DNA from 4 places in the Buttiauxella sp. AC038 genome. Region 1 is predicted to be linked to each of the others. Evidence: predicted binding sites of a transcription regulator. Region 1 holds the regulator's gene; each other region holds the start of a gene.
The links. The regulator PurR, encoded in region 1, represses purine synthesis genes. The targets are predictions, from matches to a motif close to CANGCAAACGTTTGCNTG.
Positions count from the first base shown of each region.

Region 2: the regulator PurR is predicted to act here: its motif matches at 2,895-2,912, upstream of pyrC (dihydroorotase).
Region 3: the regulator PurR is predicted to act here: its motif matches at 6,033-6,050, upstream of raiA (ribosome-associated translation inhibitor RaiA).
Region 4: the regulator PurR is predicted to act here: its motif matches at 1,741-1,758, upstream of AC0IXI_RS16235 (amino acid aminotransferase).

Region 1 is NZ_CEEDCQ010000001.1:2,269,635-2,277,550, reverse strand. It holds gene AC0IXI_RS10825 (C40 family peptidase) at 1-688, shown strand, start outside; gene sodB (superoxide dismutase [Fe]) at 881-1,462, shown strand; gene cydH (cytochrome bd-I oxidase subunit CydH) at 1,515-1,604, opposite strand; gene purR (HTH-type transcriptional repressor PurR) at 1,900-2,925, shown strand; gene punR (DNA-binding transcriptional activator PunR) at 2,946-3,857, opposite strand; gene punC (purine nucleoside transporter PunC) at 3,973-5,166, shown strand; gene cfa (cyclopropane fatty acyl phospholipid synthase) at 5,462-6,610, shown strand; gene AC0IXI_RS10790 (PTS sugar transporter subunit IIC) at 6,817-7,916, shown strand, end outside.
Region 2 is NZ_CEEDCQ010000001.1:3,241,602-3,249,517, reverse strand. It holds gene solA (N-methyl-L-tryptophan oxidase) at 1-604, opposite strand, end outside; gene bssS (biofilm formation regulator BssS) at 739-993, opposite strand; gene dinI (DNA damage-inducible protein I) at 1,346-1,591, opposite strand; gene pyrC (dihydroorotase) at 1,791-2,837, opposite strand; gene AC0IXI_RS15555 (lipoprotein) at 2,971-3,531, opposite strand; gene grxB (glutaredoxin 2) at 3,702-4,349, opposite strand; gene mdtH (multidrug efflux MFS transporter MdtH) at 4,425-5,633, opposite strand; gene rimJ (ribosomal protein S5-alanine N-acetyltransferase) at 5,875-6,459, shown strand; gene AC0IXI_RS15535 (YceH family protein) at 6,469-7,125, shown strand; gene AC0IXI_RS15530 (Gfo/Idh/MocA family protein) at 7,129-7,916, shown strand, end outside.
Region 3 is NZ_CEEDCQ010000001.1:1,170,692-1,178,607, reverse strand. It holds rRNA gene AC0IXI_RS05565 (16S ribosomal RNA) at 1-122, opposite strand, end outside; gene clpB (ATP-dependent chaperone ClpB) at 595-3,168, opposite strand; gene yfiH (purine nucleoside phosphorylase YfiH) at 3,299-4,030, opposite strand; gene rluD (23S rRNA pseudouridine(1911/1915/1917) synthase RluD) at 4,027-5,007, opposite strand; gene bamD (outer membrane protein assembly factor BamD) at 5,138-5,875, shown strand; gene raiA (ribosome-associated translation inhibitor RaiA) at 6,148-6,486, shown strand; Phe leader region at 6,593-6,720, shown strand; gene pheL (pheA operon leader peptide PheL) at 6,594-6,641, shown strand; gene pheA (bifunctional chorismate mutase/prephenate dehydratase) at 6,742-7,902, shown strand.
Region 4 is NZ_CEEDCQ010000001.1:3,383,717-3,391,632, forward strand. It holds gene ompF (porin OmpF) at 562-1,632, shown strand; gene AC0IXI_RS16235 (amino acid aminotransferase) at 1,820-3,010, shown strand; gene AC0IXI_RS16240 (MBL fold metallo-hydrolase) at 3,070-3,717, opposite strand; gene mepK (peptidoglycan L,D-endopeptidase MepK) at 3,758-4,306, opposite strand; partial or broken gene ldtD (L,D-transpeptidase) at 4,489-6,369, opposite strand; gene mukB (chromosome partition protein MukB) at 6,533-7,916, opposite strand, start outside.

The DNA.
Region 1 (7,916 bases):
TAAAACCACTACCACCAGCAAAAAAAGCACCACCTCAGTCAAAACAGCCAGCAAGAAAAAAGAAACAACTGCCGCAAAAAGTAAAACCGCCCAAAATGCCAGCAGCGCTAAAACAAAGAATCTTGCAAAAAACTCCCGCAATAAAACCTCTAAGCTCGCAAAAGTCCAGCCTGTTACTTTCACCGAAAAATGCAGCAAGCCGCGTAAAGGCCATAAAGCGCATTGTGTAAAAGTTAAATCAGAGCAGCCAACGACGATTGCTGCGGCGCATAAAGTCCGTGTGCAAAAAGCACAAAAAACGGCAATGAACAAATTGATGGGCCAGATAGGCAAACCGTATCGTTGGGGTGGCACCTCGCCGGTTACCGGTTTCGATTGCAGCGGTCTGGTTTACTACGCATACAAAGATTTAGTGAAGTTCCGTATTCCTCGTACCGCTAACGAGATGTATCACCTGCGTGATGCCTCATCTGTAGATCGTGGGGAGCTTGAAACTGGTGATTTGGTCTTCTTCCGCACCCAAGGTCGGGGCACCGCTGACCATGTTGGCGTGTACGTGGGCAACGGTAAATTTATTCAGTCACCGCGTACCGGACAAGATATCCAGATAACCTCACTAAGCGAAGACTACTGGCAGCGCCACTATGTCGGTGCCAAACGCGTTATGACCCCTAAAACAATTCGTTAAACTCTATTTATCGAAAACCTGCGCCTGCCCTTCCTTGGGCAGGTGAGTTCCCTCTTTTGCTTATCCTTTCAATTTGTTACCCTAAACCCGCACTAAAAGTGATGTTTAACAATAGATACCCAAAATAATTCGAGTTGCATCGCAGCCAACAAAGATGCAGCTCGAAGTATGAAGGGTAATAAGGAGTCAGCAATGTCGTTCGAACTACCTGCACTACCATATGCAAAAGATGCTTTAGCACCGCATATCTCCGCCGAAACTCTGGAATACCATTACGGTAAACACCATCAAACCTATGTCACTAACCTGAACAATCTGGTTAAGGGCACTGCGTTTGAAGGTAAAAATCTCGAAGAGATCGTTCGTACTTCCGAAGGCGGCGTGTTTAACAACGCAGCACAGGTTTGGAACCACACCTTCTACTGGAATTGCCTGGCACCAAATGCTGGCGGTGAACCAACTGGAGAGCTTCTGGAAGCCATTAATAAGTCGTTTGGTAGCTTTGCTGAGTTTAAACAGCAGTTCACTGATGCAGCTATTAAAAACTTTGGCGCTGGCTGGACCTGGCTTGTCAAACAAGAAGATGGCGCTCTGGCGATTGTCTCTACCTCAAACGCGGGTACCCCACTAACAACAGCGGCAACACCGTTATTGACTGTGGATGTGTGGGAACATGCGTACTACATCGACTACCGCAATGCTCGTGCTGGCTATCTTGAGCATTTCTGGGCGTTGGTGAACTGGGAGTTTGTTGCTAAGAATCTGGCAGCATAAAACCTAAAATATATGGGCCGCGATTGCGGCCCATTTTAATCAGAGCGATGTATCAGTGCAGTACGGCGGTTAACGCGCCACACACAATCAGTGCCAAAACAACAACCGTGGTCATGATTGAAAATTTCAGATCGGTACTCATTAGCAAACTCCTTTTATTACCCTACAATCGGTGTGTCGGCTTGATTTTCCCACAATCAGACATAAAAATCCCCCTGGTTTTAACCTGATATCGCTTTTCCCTCTTTCACTTTTCTCCTGGATAGGCCAAAATCCCACGCTAATTTATTGCGTACCATCTATTCAACGCCCTCCTCCCGTTTTATGTCGCAATCCCGGCATACCTGCAACCTTAACGTTGCCTCAGGAGTTGGCGTACGCAAACGTTTAACACATTGGTTATCAGGGGTTTACGATATGGCCCGGAGTGAAATTTAATGGCGACAATCAAGGACGTAGCGAAGCTCGCAAACGTTTCCACTACAACCGTATCACATGTGATTAACAAGACCCGTTTTGTGGCGGAAGAAACACGTAACGCGGTCTGGGCGGCAATCAAACAATTGCACTATTCGCCGAGCGCCGTCGCGCGTAGCTTGAAAGTTAATCACACCAAAACGATTGGTTTGCTAGCTACTTCTAGCGAAGCACCCTATTTTGCCGAGATAATCGAAGCTGTCGAAAATAGCTGCTTTGAAAAAGGCTACACCCTGATTTTGGGTAATGCGCACAATAATTTCGAAAAACAGCGCGCCTATTTATCCATGATGGCGCAAAAGCGCGTCGATGGGCTGCTGGTGATGTGCTCTGAATATCCGGAATCATTACTGACTATGCTTGAAGAGTATCGTCACATCCCAATGGTTGTGATGGACTGGGGCGAAGCCCGCGCAGATTTCACCGACTCCGTTGTCGATAATGCCTTCCACGGTGGCTATCTGGCTGGACGTTATTTGATTGAACGTGGTCACCGCGAAATTGGTGCAATCCCTGGCCAAATGGAGCGTAATACCGGTGGCGGCCGCCATGCTGGTTTTATGAAGGCGCTGGAAGAAGCTGGGATCGCTATTCCTGAGAACTGGATTGTGCAAGGTGACTTTGAACCTGAGTCAGGCTACCGCGCCATGCAGCAGATTATCGGTCAGTCTCAGCGCCCTACCGCAGTATTCTGCGGCGGCGACATTATGGCGATGGGCGCAATTTGTGCTGCTGATGAAATGGGTTTACGCGTACCGCAGGATATTTCCATTATCGGTTATGACAACGTGCGTAACGCTCGTTATTTCACACCGGCATTGACCACCATTCACCAGCCGAAGGACTCGCTGGGTGAAACAGCTTTCAATATGCTGCTGGATAGAATCGTCAATAAACGCGAAGAGTCGCAATCAATTGAAGTACATCCGCGCCTGATTGAACGCCGTTCAGTGGCAGATGGCCCATTCCGCGATTACCGCCGCTAAAAACAGTCAAAGGAGCCTGCCTAAGCAGGCTCTTGCAACCACTCCTGATTCATCGTCTCGCTATCCCCTAAATACTCCAGCAGCCAGGCCAGAGCTGGCGAAGCATCATTTTGCCGCCATGTCAGGCAACATGCCGCGTCCGGGAACGGGTTATCGAGCGTCAGCTCACTCCACTGCCCTGAAGCCAACCACGGCTTTGCTATATGCAATGGCACCATACCAATACATAAACCCGCGCTAAGACAATCAGAGCCAGATTCCCAGTCTGGAACCACAACTCGACGCTGGTTATCCAAAAGCCAGGTAATACGCTTCGGTAGCGAACGGGAGGTATCTTCCAGTACTAACGACGGCCAGGCTCGCAGATCATCATCACTTAAGGTTCCGCCCTGCTGTGCCAGTGGGTGATTTGATGACACCACACAGCGCCAACTCAACGTCCCCATATCGCGGAACGCATAACGCCCCCCGACAGGAATAGCTTGTGTCGCACCAATCGCGACTTCAACTCGCCCATCAGCCAGCGCATCCCACACGCCGTTAAACACTTCCTGGAATATACGCAGTTCGATATCCGGAAAATGACGATAAAAATCCAACACCAACTGACGCGTTCGTTCAGGTTTAACGATGTTATCAACTGCGATAGCCAGGTGCCCGCGCCATCCATTTGCGATCTGTTGACACTGCTGCCGTGTCGTCATCATTTTTTTGATAACAGAGCGGCCTTCTTTCAGGAAAAAGACGCCTGCGGGGGTTAATTCAACATCCCGATGGCGACGTTCGAATAACGGAACCGCTAACCAATCTTCAAGTTGCCGTACCGTATAGCTGATAGCTGACGGAACGCGGTGCAGCTCTTGTGCTGCACCACTGAAGCTGCCATTGCGCGCTACCGCATCTATCACTTCCAGCGAATATTCTGACCACATTTCTCTGCTCACAAAATTTTTGAATGCAACCTACAAATATTAGCGTTTCACAAGCCTATTTGCACTCCGTACACTCTCGCGGCGATCAACCTGCAAGATAAAACAAGAGAAAATTATGCAACCATCAAAAGGATTTCTTATCTGGCTGGCTGGATTAAGTGTTCTGGGCTTCCTTGCCACAGACATGTATCTGCCTGCTTTCGCTGCCATTCAGCAAGATTTACAGACCGATGCCTCCGCCGTTAGTGCGAGCCTGAGCCTGTTCCTTGCGGGCTTTGCGTTTGCCCAGTTAATGTGGGGGCCGCTGTCAGACCATTTCGGACGTAAACCAGTTTTGCTGGCCGGTCTGAGTCTGTTCGCCGTCGGTTGTATTGGAATGTTGTGGGTAGAAAGTGCCACCGCTCTGCTGGTGCTGCGCTTCGTTCAGGCCGTTGGTGTTTGTTCTGCCGCAGTAAGCTGGCAGGCACTGGTGACCGATTACTACCCGGCAAACCGCGCAAATCGTATTTTCGCCACGATTATGCCGCTGGTTGGCTTGTCTCCGGCACTGGCACCGCTGCTCGGTAGCTGGATTTTGGTGCACTTCGACTGGCAGGCGATCTTCGCCACCCTGTTTGCAATCACCCTGGTGCTGATGATCCCAACTCTGCGTCTGAAACCACGTACCCAGCATCACCCGCAAACAGAAGACAATAAAGTCAGCTTTATGTCGTTACTGCGCTCTCGTGTTTATAGCGGCAACGTGTTGATTTACGCAGCTTGCTCTGCCAGCTTCTTTGCCTGGCTGACCGGTTCTCCGTTTATTCTGAACGATATGGGTTACAGCCCGGCGGCAATTGGCCTGAGCTATGTGCCGCAAACTATCGCCTTCCTGATTGGTGGTTATGGCTGCCGTAGCGCACTGCAAAAATGGCAAGGCAAGCAAATGCTGCCGTGGTTGCTTGCGTTATATACGTTGAGTGTTTTCGGCACCTGGGCGGTATCGATAAGTGGACACGCAAACCTGACCATGCTGCTCATCCCATTCTGTATCATGGCGATTGCCAACGGGGCGATTTACCCAATCGTTGTTGCTTCTGCACTGTTGCCTTTCCCACAAGCCACAGGTAAAGCCGCTGCGCTGCAAAACACGCTGCAATTGGGCCTGTGCTTCCTGGCAAGTTTGATGGTGTCGTGGTTGGTCGCTACACCACTGCTGACTACCACCAGTGTCATGCTGGTAACAATTGTTCTGGCCATGCTGGGTTATCTGCTTCAGCGTCGTAAAAATGCCGAAGTCTGGCAACCGGCTGAATCGGATGCACATTAAGATTAAAATTGCTCAGCCTCAACATGATTAGCTTGCTAAGAATATGTGATTGAATCACCGCTTAAGCGAGCCTATACTCATAAACGGCTCAACAAATAACACCATAATAATCAAATTAAAACGGGAGCCTCTTGGCTCCCGTTTTTGTTTTACAGCTGTTTTTGGGGCGCCAAGCCCCCTTTCTCTGTTCTACGTCGGATATCAGGCACACGGAATTTTCCGTGACATTTCTCACATGCCCAAAATAGCGTCTACGCTGTTTTAAGGTTCCTTTCACATTGGTGATGGAGAAGCTATGAGTTCATCGTGTATAGAAGAAGTCAGAATAAGAAATAACCCGTGGTATCGGATTGTGAACGATATGCTCACGCGGGCAGGGGTAGAAATTAATGGCCCACGCCCCTTCGATATACAGGTTAAGCATCCCGATTTTTTTAAGCGTGTTCTGCAAGAGGGTACACTGGGTCTTGGTGAAAGCTATATGGACGGCTGGTGGGACTGCGAACGACTGGATATTTTTTTCCATAATGCCATTCGCGCCGGACTTGAGCGGCAACTCCCCCACCATTTAAAAGACACGCTACGTGTAGCCGCCGCGCGCTTAGTTAATCTGCAATCCAAAAAACGCGCGTGGATAGTCGGTAAAGAACACTATGATTTGGGCAATGACTTATTTAGCCGCATGCTTGATGAACATATGCAATATTCCTGCGGTTATTGGAAAGACGCTACTACGCTAAGTGATGCACAAAACGCCAAGCTTAAAATGATCTGCGATAAGCTGCATCTTGAGCCAGGAATGACGCTACTTGATATTGGTTGCGGCTGGGGCGGTCTGGCAGAATTTGCTGCCCGGAATTACGGCGTAGCCGTTCATGGTGTAACCATCTCCGCCGAACAACAAAAATTGGCGCAAGAGCGTTGTAGCGGGCTTAACGTTAATATTGCACTGCAAGACTATCGCGAACTGGATATGCAATTCGACCGCATTGTTTCTGTCGGCATGTTCGAACATGTTGGGCCGAAAAACTATGCCACCTATTTTAATGTTGCCGACCGCAACCTAAAACCCGACGGTATTTTCCTGCTGCATACCATTGGCTCGAATAAAACCTTTAACGGTGTTGACCCATGGATAGACAAGTACATTTTCCCTAATGGCTGCCTGCCATCAGTGCGCCAGATTGCCGATGCCAGCGAAGGTCATTTTGTGATGGAAGATTGGCACAATTTTGGCGCCGACTATGACAAAACATTGATGGCCTGGCATGAACGCTTCAATAACTTTTGGCCGGAAATTGCAGATAACTATTCAGAACGATTCAAACGCATGTTTAGTTATTATCTGAATGCTTGTGCCGGTGCCTTCCGTGCACGTGATATCCAGCTCTGGCAAGTCGTCTTCACTCGTGGCGTCGAAAACGGTTTACGGGTTCCGCACTGATTTCCACCCGGCTCCGCCGGGGTAAATTCAATCCTTGCAAACATGTTGCATTTTCTTAACAAAATGTGAGTCCCTTCACGTTTCCTGCGCTACTTTCTTCACGAGTTTGATCCCGTTAACACTTATCTCTTTATTCATTGGAAACCGGTTTCCATGTTGTTTCACAATCAGTCCACTTTCCAAAAAACAATAGCAAGGATACCGCCATGAGCATGTACCAAAAAATGGTCAATGTGATTGAGCAAAAAGTCACGCCAATGGCAGGAGCAATGGGCTCTCAGCGCCATGTCATCGCCATTCGCGACGGTTTTATCTCCGCCCTTCCGTTTATGATCATCGGGTCTTTCTTGTTAGTGTTTATCTTCCCGCCATTCTCGCCAGACAGCAGTTGGACTTTTGCGCGATCATGGCTGAATTTCTCTCTCACCTACCGTGAACAGTTAATGCTGCCGTTTAACCTCAGCATGGGTGTGATGACGTTCTTTATTTCTGTCGGTATTGGCGCAAGCCTCGGGAAGCACTATAAGCTCGACCCGATAATGACCGGCTTACTGGCGTTTATGGCCTTTTTACTGGTCGCCGCACCGTATAAAGACGGGCAGATTTCAACGCAGTACTTCTCCGGCCAGGGCATTTTCACCGCGCTGATCACGGCGATTTATGCCAGTGAAATGTACGCGTTATTAAAACGCCACAACATCACCATCCGTTTGCCGAAAGAAGTGCCGACAGGCGTTGCGCGCTCATTTGAAATTCTGATTCCGGTTGTGGTGATTGTTGCCACCTTGCACCCGCTGAATTTATTTATTGAGTCAACCACAGGGATGATTATTCCCGAAGCGATTATGCATCTGCTGGCGCCGTTAGTTTCCGCATCCGACTCGCTGCCTGCGATTTTGATTTCCGTCTTTATCTGCCAGATTTTGTGGTTTGCCGGTATTCATGGTGCGCTTATCGTCACCGGGATCATGAACCCGTTCTGGATGGCTAACCTTTCCGCTAACCAGACCGCTCTGGCTGCGGGCAATGTCCTGCCGCATATCTATCTGCAAGGTTTCTGGGACCACTATTTGCTGATTGGCGGTGTTGGGTCAACGCTGCCACTGGCATTCTTGCTGTTACGTAGCCGTGCGATTCATCTGCGCACCATCGGCAAAATGGGCGTGGTGCCAAGCTTCTTTAACATCAACGAACCAATTTTGTTCGGCACACCAATCATCATGAACCCGATGTTCTTCTTGCCGTTTACTTTGGTACCAATGATTAACGCAACGCTTGCTTATATCGCCACAAAATTAGGTTGGGT
Region 2 (7,916 bases), 970 kb from region 1:
AGGTTCCTGCGCTCACCAAAAGTTTATCGGCGGTAAACTCGCCTTCTGGGGTATCGACTACCACAACGTCTGCGGTATGGCGAATGTCCGTCACCGGGCAATTAAATAACTGCGCGCACCCACCCTGGTTTGCCAGACGGATATAAGTTTCCACCGCCAACTCGCTGCGCAGCACACCAGAATCTGGCTCAAATAAGCCAAGATAGTTTTCTGGAACGGTAATTTGTGGCCAGCGTGTCATCACTTGTTCAGCCGTCAGTGTTTCAAGCGGTAGTGACCAGCTTTGCGCACTGCTTTGCACCGTTGAGATAAATGCTGAATCCGCAGGGCCGAGGTTAATCACACCTGTGCGATGAAAGACTTTCTCACCACTAATTTCCTGCAACGCATCCCATAATATCTGGGCGCGTAACACCAGTGGGACATATTTTTCCCCTTCGCCATAGGCATGGCGCATCAGGCGAGTATCACCATGATGGCTACCTTGCTGGTGGGGAGGGTGGTTGCTGTCGATCATAAGCACGTTTAAGCCGGAGTGAGTGGCATAGCATCCGGCGGCTGCGCCAACGGAACCACTACCGACGATGATAAGGTCATAATGCATGATGCTTTTCTCTTCTCTCTGGCAAAAAGTATATAGCAGGTTAATTAATTCTCGGCCGACTGGCAATTGAGCGAAACCTGAATAATAAAAAAGGCACCTTTAGGTGCCTTGCGTTATTTGAGCAGCATCGACAATCAATGCTTACGATAATCGTTTACCTGGTAATCACTAGATTCAATCTTAGCAATCCCGGCTTCTAAAATAGAAATAAATTGCCGGGCAACATCCGTGGTCAGCCATAAAGTTTGACCGATTTCAGTTTCGTCGTGCTTTTGCGTATTCGAGGTCAGGTAGTGCAGGCGAAGCATCAGCGCATCGTAGCTATCAACGGTGCTGATGTCCCATCCGATAAGGGGATGGGTCTGGATAACATCACTATTTTTTTCCATCATAACCCCTTTTATACGTGTGTTTGAGACAACGGTTCGTGAGGTTTAATGCTTGTTTAATGTGAAGCCAGTTAAGTATATCAATGATTAAGCTATTTCGACGGAGAAATAAATACCCTGCAACACTTTTTTTACAATAAAGCGCTTAATTGCACAATAAACCGCCATGATATTCTTTATTGAATCAGATGATTCTGGGTAATGTACAAGAAGGGAAATTATTTAAATGAGCGAATTTCATACAATTAAAAAAACCGGATGGCGACACCCGGTATAAAGATAACAACGAGGGAATTTTTACCTGAAATGAGCGGCAAAATGATCTAAAGCCAGCTCATTCCCATTATGTTTTTTAATCCGCAGCAAACCAGTCGTCAGCGCTTTCCCAGGTCTCTTGCAATATTTCGCTAATACGATCGCGGTCTTCTTTGGTGGCCCCTAAAACTGACAGGTTATTTGCAGCGGCATAACGCACCTGAACGTGGTTAACGTTTTCAGGATAGTGCTGAGTAATACGACGTGAAAGTTCATTGGCAAGCGCATCAATAGCGCCTGGTGGCAGAGATGTAGTTTTGGCAATAGTGACTTCAATACGCATAACAGCCCCCTGTAGAACCCGTCATACTTCAAGTTGCCCCTTTGTTGGCTGCGTTCACTCCCCTGAATCACTTACCTATGTAAGCTCATCGGGATTTGTTCTCTTGCCGCCGCGATGCAACTGGAATTATTTAGGGTTAATAATATACTGGATATTTATACAGTCATATCGCCAGTGATGCAACAGGGGGCGGTAAAAATTATGCTTTAACTGACCAGGCTACTTTCTCACCGGCCAGGAATGGCACGATGCTGTCATCGGATGTTTCGATGGTTTCTGGCATTTCAACCGGAGTGCGAACCAGTTCGATAGTCTCTTGGTTAACAGGTAAACCGTAGAAACGCGGGCCATTGAGGGATGTGAACGCTTCGAAGTGCTGCATTGCATTCATCTCTTCAAATACCGTCGCGTAAGCACCCAAAGCAGAAGGGGCGTTAAAGCAGCCAGCACAACCACAGCTTGCTTCTTTGCGATGGCGTGCGTGTGGTGCGGAGTCAGTCCCCAGGAACACACGGTCGCATCCGCTTGCAACCAGTTCGCGTAACGCTTCCTGATGCACACTGCGTTTTAAAATAGGCAGGCAGTACAGGTGAGGGCGCACGCCGCCAACCAGCATGTGGTTGCGGTTAAACATCAGGTGTTGCGGGGTAATAGTTGCACCTAACAGGGAATTGCCTTCCTTCACATACTGTGCGGCATCTTTGGTGGTGATGTGTTCAAACACCACTTTCAGTTCCGGCAGTTGCTTACGCAGCGGTTCCATGACAGTTTCGATAAAGCGTGCTTCACGGTCAAAAATATCAATGTCAGCGTGAGTTACTTCACCGTGAATCAGCAGCGGCATGCCGATTTTTTGCATACGCTCAAGCACAGGTAGGATTGCGGCGGTGCTGGTCACGCCATGGCTTGAGTTAGTTGTCGCATTTGCCGGGTAGAGTTTTGCCGCAGTAAACACACCTTCATTAAACCCGCGTTCAACTTCGTTCGGGTCCAGAGAATCAGTCAGGTAGCAGGTCATTAAAGGCTCAAAACTATGCCCTTGCGGTACGGCGTCGAGAATACGCTGGCGATAAGCGATGGCAGCTTCAACCGTTGTCACTGGCGGCGCCAGGTTTGGCATCACAATCGCGCGACCATAAATTTCGCTGGTATAAGGCACAACCGTTTTAAGCATCTCACCATCACGAAGGTGAACATGCCAGTCATCTGGGCGGCGAATTTTTAATACCTGAGGTAATACGGTCATGAAAGTGCTCCGGCGTAGGAAGGAAATAACGATGATTTATGCCGGGCACAAAGGATAAGCGCAAACGTTTAGCTTTGCACCATTTTCGTTGAGATTTTCTTGGGGAGGATGTGCCTCCCCAGTGTTTCAGAGCTTACTCGGTGAACGGGATAATGATTTCGCCTGGTTTGATCTCAATCCCTTTGGCATATTTCTTCGCCAGTTTTTCGCCTGCACTATTATCTTCACTCAACACGTAAGCGGGCTGTTGGTTGAAGTAATTGCGTAGCGACTGATTGAGATATGGAATCAGTGTCTGGACAATCGTCTGCATTTTCTCAGGCTCGACGGTTGCATCTACCACTTCCATTTCTTGCAAATAGATAGCACCTTGCTCTTTATTAAAGGTCGGCAAGGCTTTGAGTTTAAGTTTGATATTAGCTTTTTGATTGCCGAACAAAGATGTCATATCCAGTTTGGCATCGCCAGTCAGGGTGATTTTGTTCGGTTCTTCGCGGCCAATCGCACTGGCTAAATTAGTTAAGACAATATGGGCATCGGCAACGCCTGGCAGGCCAATATCTTTAGAGAAATTATTCCGTTTGTGCAGCGCCTGGTTGATTTCCTGTTCGCTGACGGTGTATTGCGTTAGCTGGTTACAACCCACCACTAATCCGCTGAGCATCAAGGCTGCGGCTAATACTATTTTTTTCATGGATATCCTTAACATGCTGCATCGGTCACAGATCCTGACATAAAGCATCATGATGTACTAGTACCGGGCGTGCTACAGGAAAAGGCTTAATTTTTTATTCGACAGAATAAGTTTTTGAATCATGAGATAAAGGCGGGTTAACTTACCCGCCGTAGAACCATTAACAATCTTTAAATGGCGTGGGATGACAGCAGGTTAATTTGCGTCTGTTTGGCCATATTATCCCGGTATGCCGCGACACGACTCGGCCACTCAATTCCGGCAACCAGCGTCAGGTTACGCAGCAGCGGGAAGAGGTGGATATCGTCATCAGACAACTCACCGTTGACGGCATTGGGCTGCACGATAAGTTTATCGAGCTTACGTAAATCATCGCTGATTTTTTTGGTCAGACCCGGTGAATGCGTCAGATGGTCAGTAAAAGAACCGATCATTGCCTCTTTCTTCTGTGCGAAGTAAGCCCGGGCTGCAGGTGTGGCAAACTCATCAAAAGGCGCTTTCGCAATACGCGGCAATAACAGGTGTTGGACATAGCTATTGACGTGGCGTAACCAGTCGCTGATAGCTGAATTAGCAGCGCCGGTCAAAAGTGGTTCACCATCAATTTTGTCGACGTAGTGCACGATATCCATGCTTTCAGGCAGGTAGCGACTGTCATCTTTTTGCAGGATTGGCGCCATTTTCTTGCCAATCATTTTCGTCGGGGTTGCTTCATCGTCGTTTAGCAAGACGACCAGCTCAACGGGGATATTCTTTAAGCCAAAAATCATTCGTGCTTTAAGGCAGAAAGGGCAGTGATCGTAAATATAAAGCTTCACGTTACTCCTCCATATCAATCGTCAGGAAAAATCCGTCAATTTTTGAGTATGGAGGAGAATACCAGGGGCTGCAAACTAGTTGCCGGGTTCAAGCATAGAGGGGTCTATCGGTTTCGGGCTAAATTGCCACCACAAGGCGATGAGCGTGATGAAGCCTATAATCCCTAACATCACCCATGGAAGTTCCGGTTGGTTGATACTTTTCCCAGCATCGAATAACCAACCGCCACCGGCGTAACCAAATGCGCCGCCAATCGCCAGACCCAGTCGGCTAAAGCCCATATAACTTCCACGCGCACGGGAATCAGCAAGTGATGCCCCCAGCGTTTCGCGGGCAGGTTCGGCAATGATTGAACCGATATAAAACACGCAAATTAGCGTGAACAGTTGCTGAAGGTTATTGGCAAGGCCAATCGGCAACATGGCCAGGGACATAAGGAACAAACCCGCCATCAGCCGCTGCTCGAGACGGAAACGTTTTTCGCTCCAGCGTGCAATAGGGTAGAGCAGCGTTAAGGATAGTGCCGCTTCAATGGCATACATCCACTTTACTGCGGCAGGCGTACCGGCAATTTCGTTCACCATAATCGGCAGCATTAACATCACCTGCACCGCCAGCATGTAATATCCGGCCAGCGTTAACACATAAGTGATGAAACGTTTGTCGCGCAGCACGCGTCCCATGCCTTCGAGCATTGGGGTGCGAATGGTAGAGAGTTTATACGCAGGAAGCAGCCAGGCATTGACGATGGCGCAAATCACAAACATCACCGCGCCCGCACCGCACACCAGACGAAAATCGTATTGTAGCAACCAACTGCCGAGCAGCGCCCCAATGACGGCACCAGCGCTGTCTTGCATCATTAATATCGAGAAGAAACGGCCGCGTTGATGTGGACGCACCAGTTTGACGACAAGGGCTGCGCGAGGTGGGTCGAATAGTGTGCCCCCGATAGCAGAAATAAAACATGATAACCACAAAACCCAGGGTTCATGAGCGATGCCCATCAGCGCAAAACCGACGGCGCGCAACAGCATTCCGGTGACAATCATCGGTTTGGCACCTAGCCGGTCGGCGATGGCGCCACCGAAAATACCTAGCCCTTGCTGAGTAAGCTGACGCAGGCCCAGCGCAATGCCGACCATTAATGCCGCCCAACCCATTTGGTCGACAAAGCGAATGGAAATAAGAGGGAAAACCACGAAGAAGCCTAATACAACTAACATATTATCGAGCAATAAGAAGTATTTACCCAGGCTCCTGGCCTGCGCGACCCGTGACATCTCCCCTCCAGGGAACTTAAAAGTGTGACAAACCTCTATTCTCCACTGCTCTCAGGGTTTTTGACAGGGCGTACGGCGACAATATTTTTTTATCAATCCGGCGCTTTGATTTAACTCGTTAATCGAAAAAAGTATGGCCGAATGAGAAATCTGCATGTTGTTGTTTTCCTTCCATCGCAAGGGGCAGGTATAGTAATTACGTTGGCTCAAAAATACGTGGGATGTGAGGAGTAGGGTGAACATGTTTGGCTACCGCAGTAACGTGCCGAAAGTACGCTTAACAACGGACCGCATGGTGGTGCGTCTGGTGTACGAGCGAGATGCCTGGCGTCTGGCAGATTATTACGCCGAAAACCGTCAGTTCCTGAAACCCTGGGAACCCATTCGTGATGACAGCCATTGCTATCCTTCCGGCTGGCAGGCGCGGCTTGGCATGATTAGCGAAATGCATAAAACCGGTAGTGCTTATTACTTTGCGCTGCTCGACCCGGAAGAGAAAGAGATCCTTGGCGTTGCCAACTTCTCAAACGTAGTACGGGGCTCATTTCATGCCTGCTATCTCGGCTACTCACTTGGTGAGAAATGGCAGGGGCAGGGAATGATGTTTGAAGCACTGACCACGGCTATTCGCTACATGCAGCGTAGCCAGCATATCCATCGCATCATGGCGAACTACATGCCGCATAACCAGCGCAGCGGTGACCTTCTCGCTCGCCTTGGTTTTGAAAAAGAAGGCTATGCCAAAGAGTATTTACTGATTGATGGCGTGTGGCGGGATCATGTTTTGACCGCACTGACCACCAAAGAATGGACCCCTGGCCGTTAAGGACAATAAATGAAATATCAGTTAACTGCGGTTGAAGCACGAGTTGTGGGTAGCCTGATGGAAAAGCAGGTGACCACTCCCGAACAGTATCCGATGTCGGTCAACGGTGTGGTCACGGCATGTAACCAGAAGACCAACCGCGAACCGGTGATGGATCTGAAAGAGCATGATGTTCAGGAAACGCTGGATTTGCTGGTCAAGCGCCACTTTTTGCGTACCGTCAGCGGCTTTGGTAATCGGGTTACTAAATACGAACAACGTTTCTGCAATTCTGAGTTTGGTGACCTTAAACTTTCTGCGGCAGAAGTCGCGGTGGTCACCGCCTTACTGCTACGTGGCGCCCAAACGCCAGGCGAATTGCGTACCCGCTCCGGAAGAATGTTTGAGTTCAGCGATATGGCGCAGGTTGAAGCGACGCTGGAAAATCTTGCCAACCGCGAAGATGGCCCATTTGTGGTGCGCTTACCGCGTGAACCTGGCAAACGCGAAAGCCGTTATATGCATCTTTTCAGCGGCGATGTTGATGCGTCGCACGTTGCAGTATCAGCATCAGAAAGCAGCGTTGCCCCTGCTGGCGATTTAACAGCGCGTGTCGAACAGCTCGAAAATGAAGTTGCTGACCTTAAGCAACGCCTGGATTCACTGCTCGCTCATCTCGGAGATTAATTAATGACTAAACTTCGCGTAGGCGTTGTCGGTTTAGGGGGTATTGCCCAAAAAGCATGGTTACCCGTTTTGGGAGCCTCCAGCGACTGGACGCTTCAGGGCGCATTTTCCCCAACACAGGCGAAAGCTCAGAAAGTCTGCGACACCTGGCGTATCCCCTATATTCCTTCTATTGCTGAACTGGCGGCACAGTGTGACGCCGTGTTCGTTCACAGTGCGACCAGCAGTCATTACGCGGTAGTGAGCGAGTTATTGCAGGCAGGTGTCCATGTTTGTGTGGATAAGCCGCTGGCTGAAAACCTTGCCGATGCTGAACGTTTAGTGGAAATGGCGCAACGTCAAAAGCGTACGCTGATGGTTGGTTTTAACCGCCGTTTTTCACCGTTGTACCAGGGTCTGAAAGCGACACTGGCGAATGGTTTATCAGTACGGATGGATAAACATCGAGCAGACAGCGTTGGTCCAAATGACCTGCGTTTTACGTTGCTTGATGATTATCTGCATGTGGTTGATACCGCACTGTGGCTGTCTGGCGGTGAAGCGCAATTGCAAAGTGGGACTCTGTTGACCAACGACCAGGGGCAAATGCTTTTTGCTGAGCATCACTTTGCCCGAGGCAACCTTCAAATCACCACCAGTATGCATCGCCGGGCGGGTAGCCAACGTGAGTGGGTTCAGGCGGTCACAGAGGGTGGTTTGTACGACGTTACAGATATGCGCGAATGGCGTGAAGAGTGCGGCAATGGCGTGGTGAACCGTCCAGTCCCGGGCTGGCAAACTACACTCGAACA
Region 3 (7,916 bases), 1.1 Mb from region 1:
GACATTACTCACCCGTCCGCCGCTCGTCACCCAGGAGCAAGCTCCCTGTGCTACCGCTCGACTTGCATGTGTTAGGCCTGCCGCCAGCGTTCAATCTGAGCCATGATCAAACTCTTCAATTAAAAGCTTGATTTGCTTCAACTCGTGAAGCGGTGCTCAAAAATTAACTTTCGTAATAATTCAACTAAATGAATTACTGCTTGGTCACTCTTCAAGACTTGATATTTTTTTGTACCCGAAGGTACTTGAGATATCAATCCTGCGAGTGCCCACACAGATTGTCTGATAAATTGTTAAAGAGCAGTGAGTTAGGCGCTTTCGCTTGCTAACTCGAGGTGGCGTATATTACGCTTTCCTCTTTCAGAGTCAAGCGTTTATTTTCGCTTTTCGTCTGGCTGACAAGCCGGTTTGTAAGCCGTTGTGCCGTGTCAGTGGAGGCGCAGTATAGGGATTTTCTGGAAGCTGACAAGTATAAAATTCAAAAAACTTATCGATCGATTGTTTTTCATTCAAAATACATATCAAGGGCTCACTATCGCCTGGTTTTTAAACAAAAACGAGCCCCTCAGGGCCCGTTTTTGTCTTTTCTGTGACTTACTGCACTGCCACAATATGATTATCTTTTACTGTCAGATGCACTGTTTTACCAGGAATCAGCTCCCCAGAGAGGATTTGCTGAGCCAGCGGGTTCTCTATTTGCTGCTGGATAGCGCGTTTCAACGGTCTTGCACCATATACTGGGTCGTAACCATTCTCGCTAAGCAGCTTCAACGCATCCTCAGAGATAGTGACTTCATAGCCACGCTCTTCAAGGCGTTTATACAAACGCTGCAACTGAATCTGCGCAATAGAAGCAATGTGTTGTTCACCTAATGGGTGGAATACCACGACTTCATCTATACGGTTGACGAACTCCGGGCGGAAGTTCTGACTAACAACACCAAGAATCAGATCCTTCATATGACCGTAGTCCAACTCGCCGAAGCGCTCCTGAATTAAGTCAGAACCCAGGTTAGACGTCATAATCACTACCGTATTACGGAAGTCGACCGTTCTACCCTGCCCGTCAGTCAAGCGCCCATCATCCAACACCTGCAATAAGATGTTGAACACATCCGGGTGTGCCTTCTCAACTTCATCCAACAGAATGACAGAGTAAGGACGACGACGAACCGCTTCCGTCAGATAACCGCCCTCTTCGTAACCAACATACCCTGGAGGCGCACCGACCAAACGAGAGACCGAGTGTTTTTCCATAAACTCGGACATATCGATACGCACCATTGCGTCATCGCTATCAAACATAAAGTTTGCCAGCGTTTTGCACAGCTCAGTTTTACCCACACCGGTTGGCCCAAGGAACAGGAACGAACCAATCGGACGATTTGGGTCAGACAAACCAGCACGGCTACGACGAATTGCGTTTGATACGGCTTCAACAGCTTCATTCTGCCCGATAACACGAGTATGAAGTTGTTGCTCCATTCTCAGCAGTTTGTCTCGTTCACCTTCCAGCATTCGAGCCACAGGGATCCCAGTCCAGCGTGCCAGCACTTCCGCAATTTCTGCGTCAGTCACTTTGTTACGCAGCAGCCGCATGGTTTTGCCTTCACTCTGAGTTGCCGCCGCGAGCTGTTTCTCAAGCTCTGGAATCTTCCCGTACTGCAATTCAGACATACGTGCCAGATCGCCTACGCGACGAGCCTGCTCAATGGCAATTTTTGCCTGCTCCAGTTCCGCTTTAATCGTCTGCTCACCAGAAAGTGAAGCTTTCTCAGCTTTCCACTCTTCTTCCAGCACTGAATATTCACGCTCTTTCTGCCCTAATTCTTCCTCAAGCATACTCAAACGTTTTTGGCTCGCTTCGTCAGACTCTTTCTTCAATGCTTGCTGTTCCAGTTTTAGCTGGATGATACGGCGATCAAGACGGTCTAACTCTTCTGGCTTCGAGTCAATCTGCATACGAATACTGGAAGCCGCTTCATCGATAAGGTCGATGGCTTTATCCGGCAACTGACGATCGGCAATATATCGATGCGATAAAGTCGCCGCCGCAACAATGGCCGGGTCAGTAATCTGCACATGGTGGTGCAGCTCGTAGCGCTCTTTCAGCCCGCGCAAAATTGCGATGGTGTCTTCAACAGAAGGTTCAGCAACGAACACTTTCTGGAAACGACGCTCAAGCGCGGCATCCTTTTCTATATACTGACGATATTCATCAAGTGTTGTCGCGCCGACGCAGTGCAACTCACCGCGAGCCAGTGCAGGCTTAAGCATGTTACCGGCATCCATTGCACCATCGGCTTTACCTGCGCCAACCATCGTGTGCAACTCGTCAATAAATAGAATGACGTTACCTTCCTGTTTAGAAAGGTCGTTCAGCACACCTTTAAGACGTTCTTCAAATTCACCACGATATTTCGCGCCCGCCACCAGCGAACCCATATCCAGCGCCAGTACGCGACGCCCTTTCAACCCTTCAGGTACTTCACCGTTAATAATGCGCTGCGCCAGGCCTTCAACTATGGCTGTTTTACCAACGCCTGGTTCACCGATGAGTACCGGGTTGTTTTTGGTACGCCGTTGCAATACTTGAATAGTGCGGCGAATTTCTTCATCACGGCCAATTACTGGATCAAGCTTGCCCTGTTCAGCACGCTCAGTCAGATCGACGGTATATTTTTTCAATGCCTGACGTTGGTCTTCGGCACCCTGATCATTCACGTTTTCGCCTCCACGCATTTGTTCAATTGCTGCTGTCACATTTGCCGTGGTAGCACCTGCTGATTTCAATAAATCAGTTAATGTTCCGCGCGATTCAAGTGCTGCCAGAACAAATAACTCAGATGAAATGAAGTTGTCATTTCGTTTTTGCGCCAGTTTGTCACACAGGTTTAATGCACGGACTAAATCCTGCGAAGGCTGGACATCACCGCCCGTTCCTTCAACTTGTGGTAAACGGCTTAAAGCTTGCTCTATATCCGTACGTAACTTGCCAGCATTAACGCCAGCAGAGGTCAGTAACGGACGCACAGATCCACCTTCCTGATTGAGCAGTGCGCTCATCAAGTGAAGGGGTTCGATAAATTGGTTGTCTTGCCCGAGAGCTAAGGATTGGGCATCAGCGAGAGCAAGCTGGAATTTATTAGTAAGACGATCCAGACGCATAACTCCTCCCATATACAGGTCAAATTTGCTACTGGAGATTAAATGAGGTCATCCCTCAATTATTCAAGGTTAATGACCTGAAATATTTGGAGCGTTAGTTACCCGCACTGGATCGTCTTGATTCGATAGGTTATATCAGCCAAATGAAACTTGCCATACGGCCTGTGGTTCTGTCGCGTCGATATGAGAAAAAATCACCCGCTTCGCTGTAAGTGCAACGGTCACCACCATAAATATGGTTAATGCCCGCGGCAGACAAGCGTTGGCGTGCCAACGTGTAGATATCAGCGATGTATTTTTCCCCTGATGGGCGAAATGCGCTATCAGCCTGAAGATCTTTAGCCATAAACGCTTCACGCACTTCAGGGCCGACTTCAAATGCTTCAGGGCCGATAGCTGGGCCAAGCCATGCGATGATATTTTCTGGCGCATCTTTAAAACAGGCGATGGTTTCTTCAAGCACACCTTCGCACAAACCACGCCATCCCGCATGAGCAGCAGCAACCTCAGTTCCTGCCTTATTACAGAATAGCACTGGCAAACAATCTGCAGTCATTACTGCACAAACGGTGCCCGGTGTTGAACTGTAAGAAGCATCAGCGCGCTTAGACAAATATGGCCCGCCCGTGAGTTTCAACACTTCTTTGCCGTGTACCTGCTCTAACCAAACAGGTTTTGAGGGCAACAACGCAGCAGCGTAAAAAAGACGGCGGTTTTCTTCGACATCATCCAGGTTATCACCGCAATGGGCTCCCAGATTAAGCGAATCGTAAGGCGGTTGACTCACACCGCCAATACGTGTCGAACTGCAAGCAGCCACTCCTTCAGGGAGCGGCCACTGCGGGACGATCAATTTGCTCATAGCCAGTCCAATTGATCCTTATGGATTTCTGTATCAGCACGTAATGCTTCAATCAGCTCAACCATATCCTGAGGAATCGGCGCATGCCACTCCATCAACATACCGCTAATCGGATGGTGAAGACGTAACATGGTTGCATGAAGAGCCTGGCGGTCAAACTTACGCAGCACGCTAACAAACTCTTCCGACGCACCTTTTGGTGGGCGTGGACGGCCACCGTAAAGCTGATCGCCAACTAATGGATGAGTAATATGCGCCATGTGCACACGAATCTGGTGAGTACGACCTGTTTCCAGACGCAGACGCAGACGTGTGTGTACGCGGAAATGTTCCATGATTCGGTAATGCGTAACAGCTGGCTTACCCATAGGATGCACAGCCATATGGGTGCGCTTGGTAGAGTGGCGGCTGATTGGCTCGTCTACCGTGCCACCTGCAGTCATATGACCAATCGCAACTGCTTCATATTCACGCGTGATTTCACGTAATTGCAAAGCCTCAACCAGGTGAGTTTGCGCAGGAACAGTTTTCGCAACGACCATCAAACCCGTCGTGTCTTTATCCAGACGATGCACGATACCTGCACGCGGTACATCAGCAATCGGTGGGTAGTAATGCAATAGTGCATTCAGGACGGTCCCATCAGGGTTACCCGCACCAGGATGCACAACGAAATCCCGCGGTTTGTTAATCACCAGAATATCGTCATCTTCATAGACGATATTGAGCGGGATATCTTGTGGTTCCCAGCGCGCATCCTCTTCGATTTCAGCGTTGATAGTGACGCTTTCGCCACCCAACACTTTCTCTTTCGGTTTGTCGCTGATATTGCCATTGACCAGCACGCGCTGATCAAGAATCCATTCTTTTATACGCGAACGTGAATAATCCGGGAACAATTCGGCCAAAGCTTGATCTAAGCGTTGACCGAGTTGAGATTCGGACACAGTTGCGGTGAGTTGTACTAGTTGTGCCATAGACAGCTTCTTCGTTAACGTTGGGTTTTACGGCAATGCCGTTTAATATAGTGTGCTATTGTAGCTGGTCTTTATCGGGAGCTGGTACTGCGAGCCTCCCGGATAACATTCTGAGGAAAGTCAAAACGTCATGACGCGTATGAAATATCTGGTGGCAGTAGCCACGTTGAGCCTGGCTTTGGCTGGTTGCTCCAGTTCCAAGGATGAGGTTCCTGATAATCCACCTTCTGAGATCTATGCGACTGCGCAGCAAAAGTTGCAGGACGGTAACTTTAAAGCGGCGATAACGCAACTGGAAGCGCTGGATAACCGTTATCCGTTCGGGCCTTACTCGCAGCAAGTGCAGTTAGATCTTATCTATGCTTACTATAAGAACGCTGATTTGCCATTGGCTCAGGCAGCGATTGACCGCTTTATGCGCCTTAATCCTACCCATCCAAACATTGACTACGTACTTTACATGCGCGGTCTGACGGATATGGCGTTAGATGATAGCGCATTACAAGGTTTCTTTGGCGTAGATCGTTCAGACCGGGATCCGGCGCATGCGCGCGATGCGTTCAGAGATTTCTCTAAGCTGGTTCGCGGTTATCCGAACAGCCAGTATGTCACCGATGCCACCAAGCGTCTGGTGTTCCTGAAAGATCGTTTAGCGAAATATGAGCTTTCAGTGGCGCAATACTACACTAAACGCGGCGCGTGGGTTGCAGTAGTTAACCGTGTCGAAGGAATGTTGCGTGATTTCCCTGATACTCAGGCCACTCGTGATGGTCTGAAATTGATGGAAAATGCTTACCGTGAAATGCAAATGCCAGCCCAGGCTGACAAAGTTGCAAAAATTATTGCGGCAAATAGCAGCAACACCTGATTCACCAATTTATCAAAACAAAATGGCAGCCATATGGCTGCCATTTTTATTGCCCGAAATACGTAAACTGAAACGGTTTAGCGTCGGGTCATCCAATCAAATATGGACGCTATTTCTCACTTCCACAAGCTTTAAAAACAGAGATCCTGTCCTGCCTCACAAAAAGGGTTTACTGACAAAAAGTGACAAAATAATGTGATTTGCATCACACATTTTGACATTCAGAAAGGTATGCTGGAGTTACCAAGACGGGAATGACAAGAGGTAACTTTATGACAATGAACATTACCAGCAAGCAAATGGAAATCACCCCAGCTATTCGTCAGCACGTCGCAGACCGTCTAACTAAACTGGACAAGTGGCAAACACATTTAATTAACCCACACATTGTTTTGTCCAAAGAGCCGAAAGGTTTCGTGGCAGATGCCACCATTAATACGCCAAATGGCCAGCTCGTAGCGAGCGCCAAACACGATGATATGTATACGGCTATCAACGATTTGATCAACAAACTGGAGCGGCAGTTGAATAAAGTGCAACACAAGGGTGAAGCGCGTCGCACAGCAGGTTCAGTGAAAGACGTTGCTATCGCGGAAGTTGAAGAAGAGTAATCAATTTAGCCTTATCAACCATAACAACGCGCCTCCGGGCGCGTTTTTTATTGACAGAGCGAAAACAGACCGGGTACCTTACTTGTCTGACTTATCAGGAACCAACCATGAAACTATTTCCGTTTTTCTTCGCATTCTTTTTTACCTTCCCCTGAATGGGAGGCAATTCGTCGTGTGATAAAGAATGCGAAGACGAACAAACAAGCCTCCCGAAACACGGGAGGCTTTTTTTATGGAATTCGAAAAGGTAGCGATATGAGTGAGACAAACCCATTGCTGGCACTGCGCGATAAAATTAGCGCCCTGGATGTAAAACTGCTGGCATTGCTGGCGGAGCGTCGCTTATTAGCTGTAGAAGTAGGCAAAGCTAAACTTGCCACTCACCGCCCGGTGCGCGATATAGACCGCGAGCGAGATTTACTGGAGCGCCTGATTGCACTGGGTAAAACCCATAATCTGGATGCTCATTACATAACCCGCCTGTTCCAGCTCATTATTGAAGACTCCGTCCTGACCCAGCAAACGTTATTGCAGCAGCACCTTAACAAAACGAATCCACAATCAGCACGAATTGCGTTCCTCGGCCCAAAAGGTTCTTACTCTCACCTTGCTGCTCGCCAGTATGCCGCCCGACACTTTGAACAATTTATTGAAAGCGGCTGTGCAAAGTTTCACGATATCTTTAATCAAGTCGAAACTGGTCAAGCAGATTACGCAGTCGTGCCGCTAGAGAACACCAGTTCTGGCGCAATCAACGATGTCTATGATTTGTTGCAGCACACCAGTTTATCCATCGTTGCCGAGATGACTGTGCCTATCGATCACTGCGTGTTGGTTAAAGGTACTACTGATTTAGACACTATCCACACTGTGTATAGCCATCCACAGCCTTTCCAGCAATGTAGCCAGTTCATCAATCGCTACCCAAACTGGAAAATTGAATATTGTGAGAGTACTTCTGCAGCGATGGAGAAGGTGACTCAGGCGAACTCACCTCATGTCGCGGCATTAGGTAGCGAAGCAGGTGGCGCGCTGTATGGCTTACAAGTTCTGGAACGTAACCTGGCAAATCAGACGCAAAACATTACACGTTTCATCGTCCTGGCTCGCAAAGCTGTTGAAGTGACTGACCAGGTTCCAGCGAAAACTACCCTGCTGATGGCAACAGGCCAGCAAGCCGGTGCGCTGGTAGAAGCACTTCTGGTTCTGCGTAATCACAATTTGATTATGACAAAACTGGAATCTCGCCCGATTAACGGTAACCCGTGGGAAGAGATGTTTTATCTGGATGTTCAGGCAAATCTGAACGATGAAGCAATGCATAAAGCCCTTCGCGAACTGGGCGAAATCACCCGCTCGATGAAAGTACTTGGCTGTTATCCAAGTGAGAACGTGGTACCTGTCGATCCGATGTAATACTGGCAGTAAGC
Region 4 (7,916 bases), 1.1 Mb from region 1:
TTTTTCTGCCTGTCGTACAAACGTCTTTTTTCTTCAACGAAAGTTAAACAAACGTCAATTTCAACCCCTTCCTGCAACTTGCCCGTTACCAATTGTGTCCATGAAACAGACAAACACAAAATAACCTTACTTTCCGCTTGCATCCTCATTCTGATGTTTGACTTAGCACATTCGGCCAAAATTCACACAGGCGTCTGGACATCCAAAAAACACTCGAGAAATGTGCAAATGTAAGCGAAGAATTCACTAAGTTTCTCCTTATACGGATTAAACATAAGTAATTCATATATATAGGAATGGAAAGGTCGAATTTTATACGAAGCGGCTAAGAAGTTTGAGTTAGTTCACAAAGTTCCATAAAATACACATTTAGTTACACATAGTTTCTTATTGTAACTCACTCTCGATGTTTGTAGCACTTTCAGACTAGCGAAACGGTTTCATGGATGGAAAGATGCCTGACAGATACAGAAAGACACCAAACTCTCATCAATAGTTCCGTATAGAATTATTGACGGCAGTGGCAGGTGTTACAAAAAAACCTAATGAGGGTAATAAATAATGATGAAGCGCAATATTCTGGCAGTGGTAATCCCTGCTCTGCTGGTAGCCGGTGCAGCTAACGCTGCAGAAATCTATAACAAAGACGGCAACAAAGTTGATTTATACGGTAAAGCGGTAGGCCTGCATTATTTCTCCAAAAACAACGGTGATAACAGCTACGGCGGCAACGGCGACAAAACCTACGCACGTCTTGGCTTCAAAGGCGAAACCAAAATCAACGACCAACTGACCGGTTTCGGCCAGTGGGAATACAACTTCCAGGGTAACAACTCTGAAGGTGCTGACGCTCAGGCAGGCAACAAAACCCGTCTGGCCTTCGCTGGTCTGAAATTCGGCGATGCAGGCTCTTTCGACTACGGTCGTAACTACGGTCTGGTTTATGACGCAATCGGTGTTACCGATATGCTGCCAGAGTTCGGTGGTGATACTGGCAACAGCGACAACTTCTTCTCTGGTCGTAACGGCGGTCTGGCTACATACCGTAACAGCGACTTCTTCGGTCTGGTTGACGGCCTGAACTTCGGCGTTCAGTACCTGGGCAAAAATGAGCGTACCGATGCAACCCGTTCAAACGGTGACGGTTGGGCGACTTCTCTGAGCTATGACTTCGAAGGCTTCGGCATTGTTGGTGGTTACGGCGCAGCAGACCGTACCAACGCACAGGAAGCACTGGCTCGTGGTAAAGGTTCTACCGCTGAGCAGTGGGCTACTGGTCTGAAATACGATGCGAACAACATCTACCTGGCAGCACTTTACGGTGAAACCCGTAACGCAACCCGTATCACTGACGGTTTTGCTAACAAAACTCAGGACTTCTCTGTTGTAGCACAATACCAGTTCGATTTCGGTCTGCGTCCATCCGTCGCTTACTACAAATCAAAAGCGAAAGATGTTGAAGGTATCGGTAGCGAAACTTACATCAACTACATTGAAGTTGGCGCTACTTACTACTTCAACAAAAACATGTCTACCTATGTTGATTACATCATCAACCAGATCGATGACAACAATAAACTGGGTGTAGCTTCTGACAACACCGCAGCAGTTGGTATCGTTTACCAGTTCTAATTATCCGGCAACTTAGTTGCATGGATGATTTAAAAACAGGGCTTCGGCCCTGTTTTTTTATGCCTGAAAAGTAGAAAAACTTATCTTGTGACGGGGCTGTTTCTTTTTGTTGCAAACGGTTGGCATTTGCTAAAACAGCAGTTAACCTGAGAGCGTTACTCCCTCGATATCACAATGGAAACTCGTCATGTTTGAGAACATTACCGCTGCTCCAGCTGATCCAATTCTTGGTTTGGCCGATCTGTTTCGCGCCGATGACCGTCCGACAAAAATTAACCTCGGCATTGGTGTTTATAAGGATGAAACGGGTAAAACTCCGGTTTTAACCTGTGTTAAGAAGGCGGAGCAGTATCTGCTGGAAAATGAGAACACCAAGAACTACCTCGGCATCGACGGTATTCCAGAGTTTGGTAACTGCACCCAGGAATTGCTGTTCGGGAAAAACAATGCTCTGAGTGCTAACAAGCGCGCTCGTACGGCACAAACCCCTGGTGGTACTGGCGCGCTGCGTGTTGCCGCTGACTTCCTCGCTAAAAACACCACAACCAAACGTGTGTGGGTGAGCAACCCAAGCTGGCCGAACCACAAAAGCGTCTTTAACTCCGCTGGCCTGGAAGTGTGCGAGTATGATTATTACGATGCACAGAACCACTCTCTGAATTTCGATGGCCTGGTCAACAGCCTGCAAGCTGCACAAGCGGGCGACGTAGTTTTGTTCCACGGTTGCTGCCATAACCCGACCGGTATCGACCCAACAGCTGAGCAATGGAAAGTCCTGGCAGAGATGTCTCTGGCCAAAGGCTGGTTACCGCTGTTTGACTTTGCATACCAGGGCTTTGCCCGTGGTCTGGAAGAAGATGCAGAAGGCCTGCGTATCTTCGCAGCAAGCCATCAAGAGCTGATTGTGGCAAGTTCCTACTCTAAGAACTTCGGCCTCTACAATGAGCGTGTAGGTGCCTGTACGCTGGTTGCTGCTGATGCAGATACCGTTGACCGTGCATTCAGCCAGATGAAATCTGTGATTCGTGCGAACTACTCTAACCCACCAGCTCACGGTGCATCGGTTGTAGCAACGATTCTTAGCAACGATGCCCTGCGTACTCTTTGGGAACAAGAGCTGTCCGACATGCGCCAGCGTATTCAGCGTATGCGTCACCTGTTTGTAAATACCCTGCAAGAGAAAGGCGCTAATCGCGACTTCAGCTTCATCATCAACCAGAACGGCATGTTCTCGTTCAGCGGCCTGACTAAAGAGCAGGTACTGCGTTTACGTGAAGAGTTTGGTGTGTATGCAGTAGCATCCGGCCGAGTAAACGTAGCAGGTATGACGCCAGACAACATGGCGCCACTGTGCGAAGCGATTGTCGCTGTACTGTAAGCCAGAATAGATAAAAAAAGAGCCGCGCAATGCGGCTCTTTCTATTTCTCCGGCCTGATTTACCAGACCGGTAATTCGTCTTGCAAGAAGGGGTTGTGCAGGCGTTCGTAACCGAGTGTCGATAATGGCCCATGACCTGGAATAAACGTCACATCATCGCCCAATGGCAATAACTTACGTTTAATTGAGTCGATGAGTGCTGCATGATTGCCCTGCGGGAAATCGCTACGCCCCACTCCACCTTTGAAAATCACATCACCGGAAATCAGTAACTGGGATTGAGCATCAAAGAAAACAACGTGGCCAGGTGTATGGCCCGGGCAATGCAGAACCTGTAAGGACACATTCCCTACCGACACCGTGTCGCCTTCGTTCAGCCAGCGATCTGGCGTCAGCGGCAAACACTCTTCGAGGCCAAACATTTGGCTTTGTGCCGGCAAACCCTGCAACCAGAATTCGTCTTCTTTTTCCGGCCCAACCACAGGAACACCATAGTGCTCAGCCAGTTCAGCAGCGGCTCCAACATGATCAAGATGGCCATGAGTTAACAGGATCTGCGTAATTGTCACGCCTTTCGCAGTAACTTGCTGTTTGATCTTTTCGGCTTCACCGCCTGGATCAACCAATGCTGCCTGCTGAGTTTCTTCGCACCAAATCAGAGAACAGTTTTGGGCGAATGCGGTGACCGGAATAATGTGATAGTTCATGACGCTCCAATACCGGCAACGCTCGCCGGATTCCGTTGTTTTACCAGTTCCTTAGTGGCCCGGTATCAATATGCACAAAGTTGCTGCTTGGGTAGTATCCTACACCACCAGCGCGCATAGATAATGCTGCTTTGCGAACATTGCTTAACGAAATCCCTTCAATATGAAAATCCATTGCCTGGCCTTTGGTGTGATAGCTCTTTTTAGCTACACCTCGGCTGTGGGCACGTAACTCATTGTTCGTGTCCAGGGAGCGATAACCAGATACCAGTTGCACCGGTTTGTTGGTTCCTAACAAACCTTGCAGGCGATAAAGCTGGTCAAATAATTTAGGGTCGATGGATTTGATTTTGTTTGCGCGATAATCACGGAAGAAATGATTAAGCCTTGCTAATTCATCCTGAATATAGCCTTTACCATCGAAAAATTCAGCCTTCAATGACTCCCCGGTATGCAGGTTATTAAGAGTCAGAATGCGTGGGCGCGGTGTTGATAGCATGGCAAACGCTTGTGTTGGTAACAGCGAGGCGCCTAAAGCCACGCCACCCAACGCCAGCAGCTTGCGGCGGTTTGCGTCAAATTTGTCCATGATGTCCAGGTCTACAGGTAAAAAACGATCGAATAATATGCACTTTGGGCGCACTGCTGGGCACCTTAACCGCCAAAACAAAGCGAGTCAAGGCGTGCAAAACCCAGTAAAACCGGGCCCTGTAGAGGACCCTGAAGGGCTAAGCAATTATTACGACCGCTAATTCATTAGAATTACTGCATTTAGCGTATTAATAGTTCAGCTTTTGAAAGGATTTGTGCGCCTGATCGCGCGGTGAGATCATAATTGTAAATATCTGTACGGAACTGTGTGCGTCCGTCGTCACCAACAAAAGCAGTCAGGTAATAGAGACTCACCGGGATGGTTTGACGAATATTCACGTATTTAGTATTGCCATCTTTCAGTTGACTTGAAATCCGGGCATCGTTCCATCCTGCGTCTTGCAACAACATGCTTGCCAGCTCAGAGGCTTTGTTGACTCGTACACAACCTGAACTCAACGCTCGCGCATCTTTCTGGAACAAGGTGTGGTTTGGCGTGTCATGCAAATAGATAGCGTCAGAACTCGGCATATTAAACTTGTAACGCCCTAACGAGTTCTGTACCCCAGGTTTTTGCTGGAAGCGGAAAGGCAAGTTGCTGGCAGTAATCGTTTCCCAATCAACATGCCATGGGTCGATTGCTTCTGCATTATTACTCCAACCGCGAAGCACACTGTAACCATGACGGTCGAGATAGCCTGGGTCCTGGCGAACTTTTGGCAAAATATCGTTGCGTGCAAGTGTTGGTGGAACATTCCACGGCGGGTTAACGACCACATTATTAAGCGCACTGCTCATCATTGGCGTTTTGCGATCAGGTCGCCCAACAATCACCCGCGAAGCCAATACTTCACTACCGTTAAGGTAATAGCTCAACGAGTAGTTAGGAATATTGACCATAATGCCAGTGTCGAGTTTCTTCGGAAGTAAGCGCAAACGTTGAATATTTAACGCCACCAGCGACGCACGTTGTTGCGGTGTGACGTTCAGCCAGTCGCGTGTTAATTGCCCGATTGAGCCATCAACACCCAAGCCTTGCCACTTCTGGAAACGTTTTACACCTTCAACCAGCTCTTTGCTGTAGGCACTTCGTACCGCTGGAGTTGATTTCTTTTTCTTCCCAGCCACTGCATCTGGCGTCTGTTGCGCGGTTTGCTCGCCGTCTATCTGAATAGCTGACGGGCTAACGGCAACCGCATTCTTAGAAGCACTGTCGCGATCAGGAAGGGGAATCGAAGGTTCGGCCTGCAACATGCCGGTACGCGCGAGTATTTCCCGTAGCGCTGGAACATCATTGCTCCACTGGCCGGGACGCAGAGTTTCAGCGCTGGTCAATTGAGGCCATGGGCGCGAGTCAGTGAGTAAGTGCACCAACGACTGGTGCAGCTTGGCGTATTGCGGATGCTGAGGGGCTAGCGTTTCAACAAAACTGACTAGCGTCCCTTGATCTACCGCCACTTGCCATTGGTTAATTACCGAGATAGGCGGAGTTTGCAGCTTGTAAGGCTTAGCGCTGTACAACCAGCGATTGCCTTCCGTCGGAATGCCTTAAACAAATTGCAAATAACCCATCATCGCATCAGACAATACAATATCGCGCGATAACCCCGTGACAGACGGATCGGTAAGCAGTTCTACCCAAGTAGTAAACTGTGGTTGGATGCCAGAAATGGCAACTTCGGCAAGTTGCTGCTGGAAGGCCTTCACGGCATCGCGATTCTCCCACATCGGTTTCATCTCGCGGGCAGCGTAAAATGCAGACAACGCATTTAGATAAACCGGGGTGTAGCCCGCAGGTAAATGCGCCACGAGCTGAGAACGGCTTTGTGCGGCAGACATGCCGGTAGAATTTAGCGGCAACACTCCCACCATGGTAGCGGTAGCAGCAGATTGCGGTATTGGTTGGTCTGGCGAGCTGGTAGGTTCAATGCTCACAGCAGAGCTGTCAGAAGGAACGACCGCTGGCTCATCGGCCTGCGCCATAAACAGTGGAGCGAAACTCAGTGCCAGCCCGTAACCGAGCGCTGACAGCTTAAAACCGTGCAATTTTGTTAGCAACATCCCTTGCCCCCTGTTTATACCTGTTTTTACATCACCCAGCTTTTGTCGCTGGGTTTTAATAATCAGTATATAAACAGCGAATATTATTTGCCCGTATAAATGTAAATAAAATTAAAGATTAAGAATTCTGAGAAAAGAAAACGCGGGCCGTAGCCCGCGATTTTTATGATGCCTCTATTGTGCCGGCAACCGGCTCGGGAAGCGGTGGTGCAAAGCCCCTGAGTCCTACAACATGGACGTGTTCATGATTCTGAACAACCTTACGTACCAACTTGTAGGTGGTGCCTTTTTCCGGGCTGATGTTCTCTGGCGCTGCAATGATCAGTTGCATTTCAAGTCGCTCACACAGCTCAAACAACGTAGCAATTGACTTCGCATCCAGTCGTGCCGCCTCATCGAGGAACAGTAAACGGCATGGGGAGATATCTTTACCACGCAGTCGGCGCGACTCTTCTTCCCAACTCTGAACAACCATTACCAGTATAGACATACCGGTACCGATAGCTTCACCGGTCGACAATGCGCCACTTTCCGCACGCAACCAGCCATCTGAACCACGGTTTACTTCAACTTCCATTTCCAGGTAATTGCGATAATCGAGCAGCTCTTCACCAATAGTTTGTGGCGTCCGCTGGCCCATATCAATTTGCGGATTCAGGCGTTGATACAGTTTCGCTAATGCTTCCGAGAAGGTCAGACGGTTGCTGTTAAACAGATCCTGATGTTGCTCATGCTGTTCTGACAGTACATCCAGTAATGTTGCATGCGTTTCACGCACGTTCACATTTAAACGCACGCTGTTTACCTGGCCAAAGGAGACGCTTTGCAACCCTTGGTTAAGCATACGGATGCGGTTCTGCTCGCGCTGAATCGTCTTGCGAATGATGTTCGCCGCACTGCGCGAACTGATTGCCAGTTTTTGCTCACGAGAGGTCAATTCTTCCGTCAGACGGCTCAGCTCAATTTCCATCTGCTCGATAGCTTCGACAGGATCATCGGTACGGATAATATCCTGACGAATACGTTCGCGCAGATGCTGATAAACCGCGACAAAGAACTGAATTTTGCGCTCAGGTCGTTTTGGATCTTCTGACATACGAAGCACATCGCGCAGATGTTCGTTATCCGCAACAGCAAGGCGCAAAGCACCCAACGCTTTATCCGAGATTGAACGAAGCTCGTCGCCGGTGACATAGGCCAACTCGCGGCGATGCAAACGACGCTCTACGCCATTTTCTTTCACCATGCGCATCACGGCACACCAGCCTGCTTTCGCGGTGACAACTTGCTCACGCATTTCGAAATAGCTGCGCTCAAGTTGCTTGAGCTTGCGGGTCAGGTTGCTCATTTCCGCTTCACACATGGTCAGCGCTTTTTCGAGCTGATTACGGCGTGAACGGTTATTGCTCAACGCCGTGTGCAGTTCATCTCGGCGGGCGCGTGCACGTTCTTCTGCCCCGATATCCGCACGAACGCCGATATCCTGCAGCTCTTTATGCAGGTCGGTTAACAGCTCTTTTTTGGTGTCAAAGGAGCTTTTCAACGAC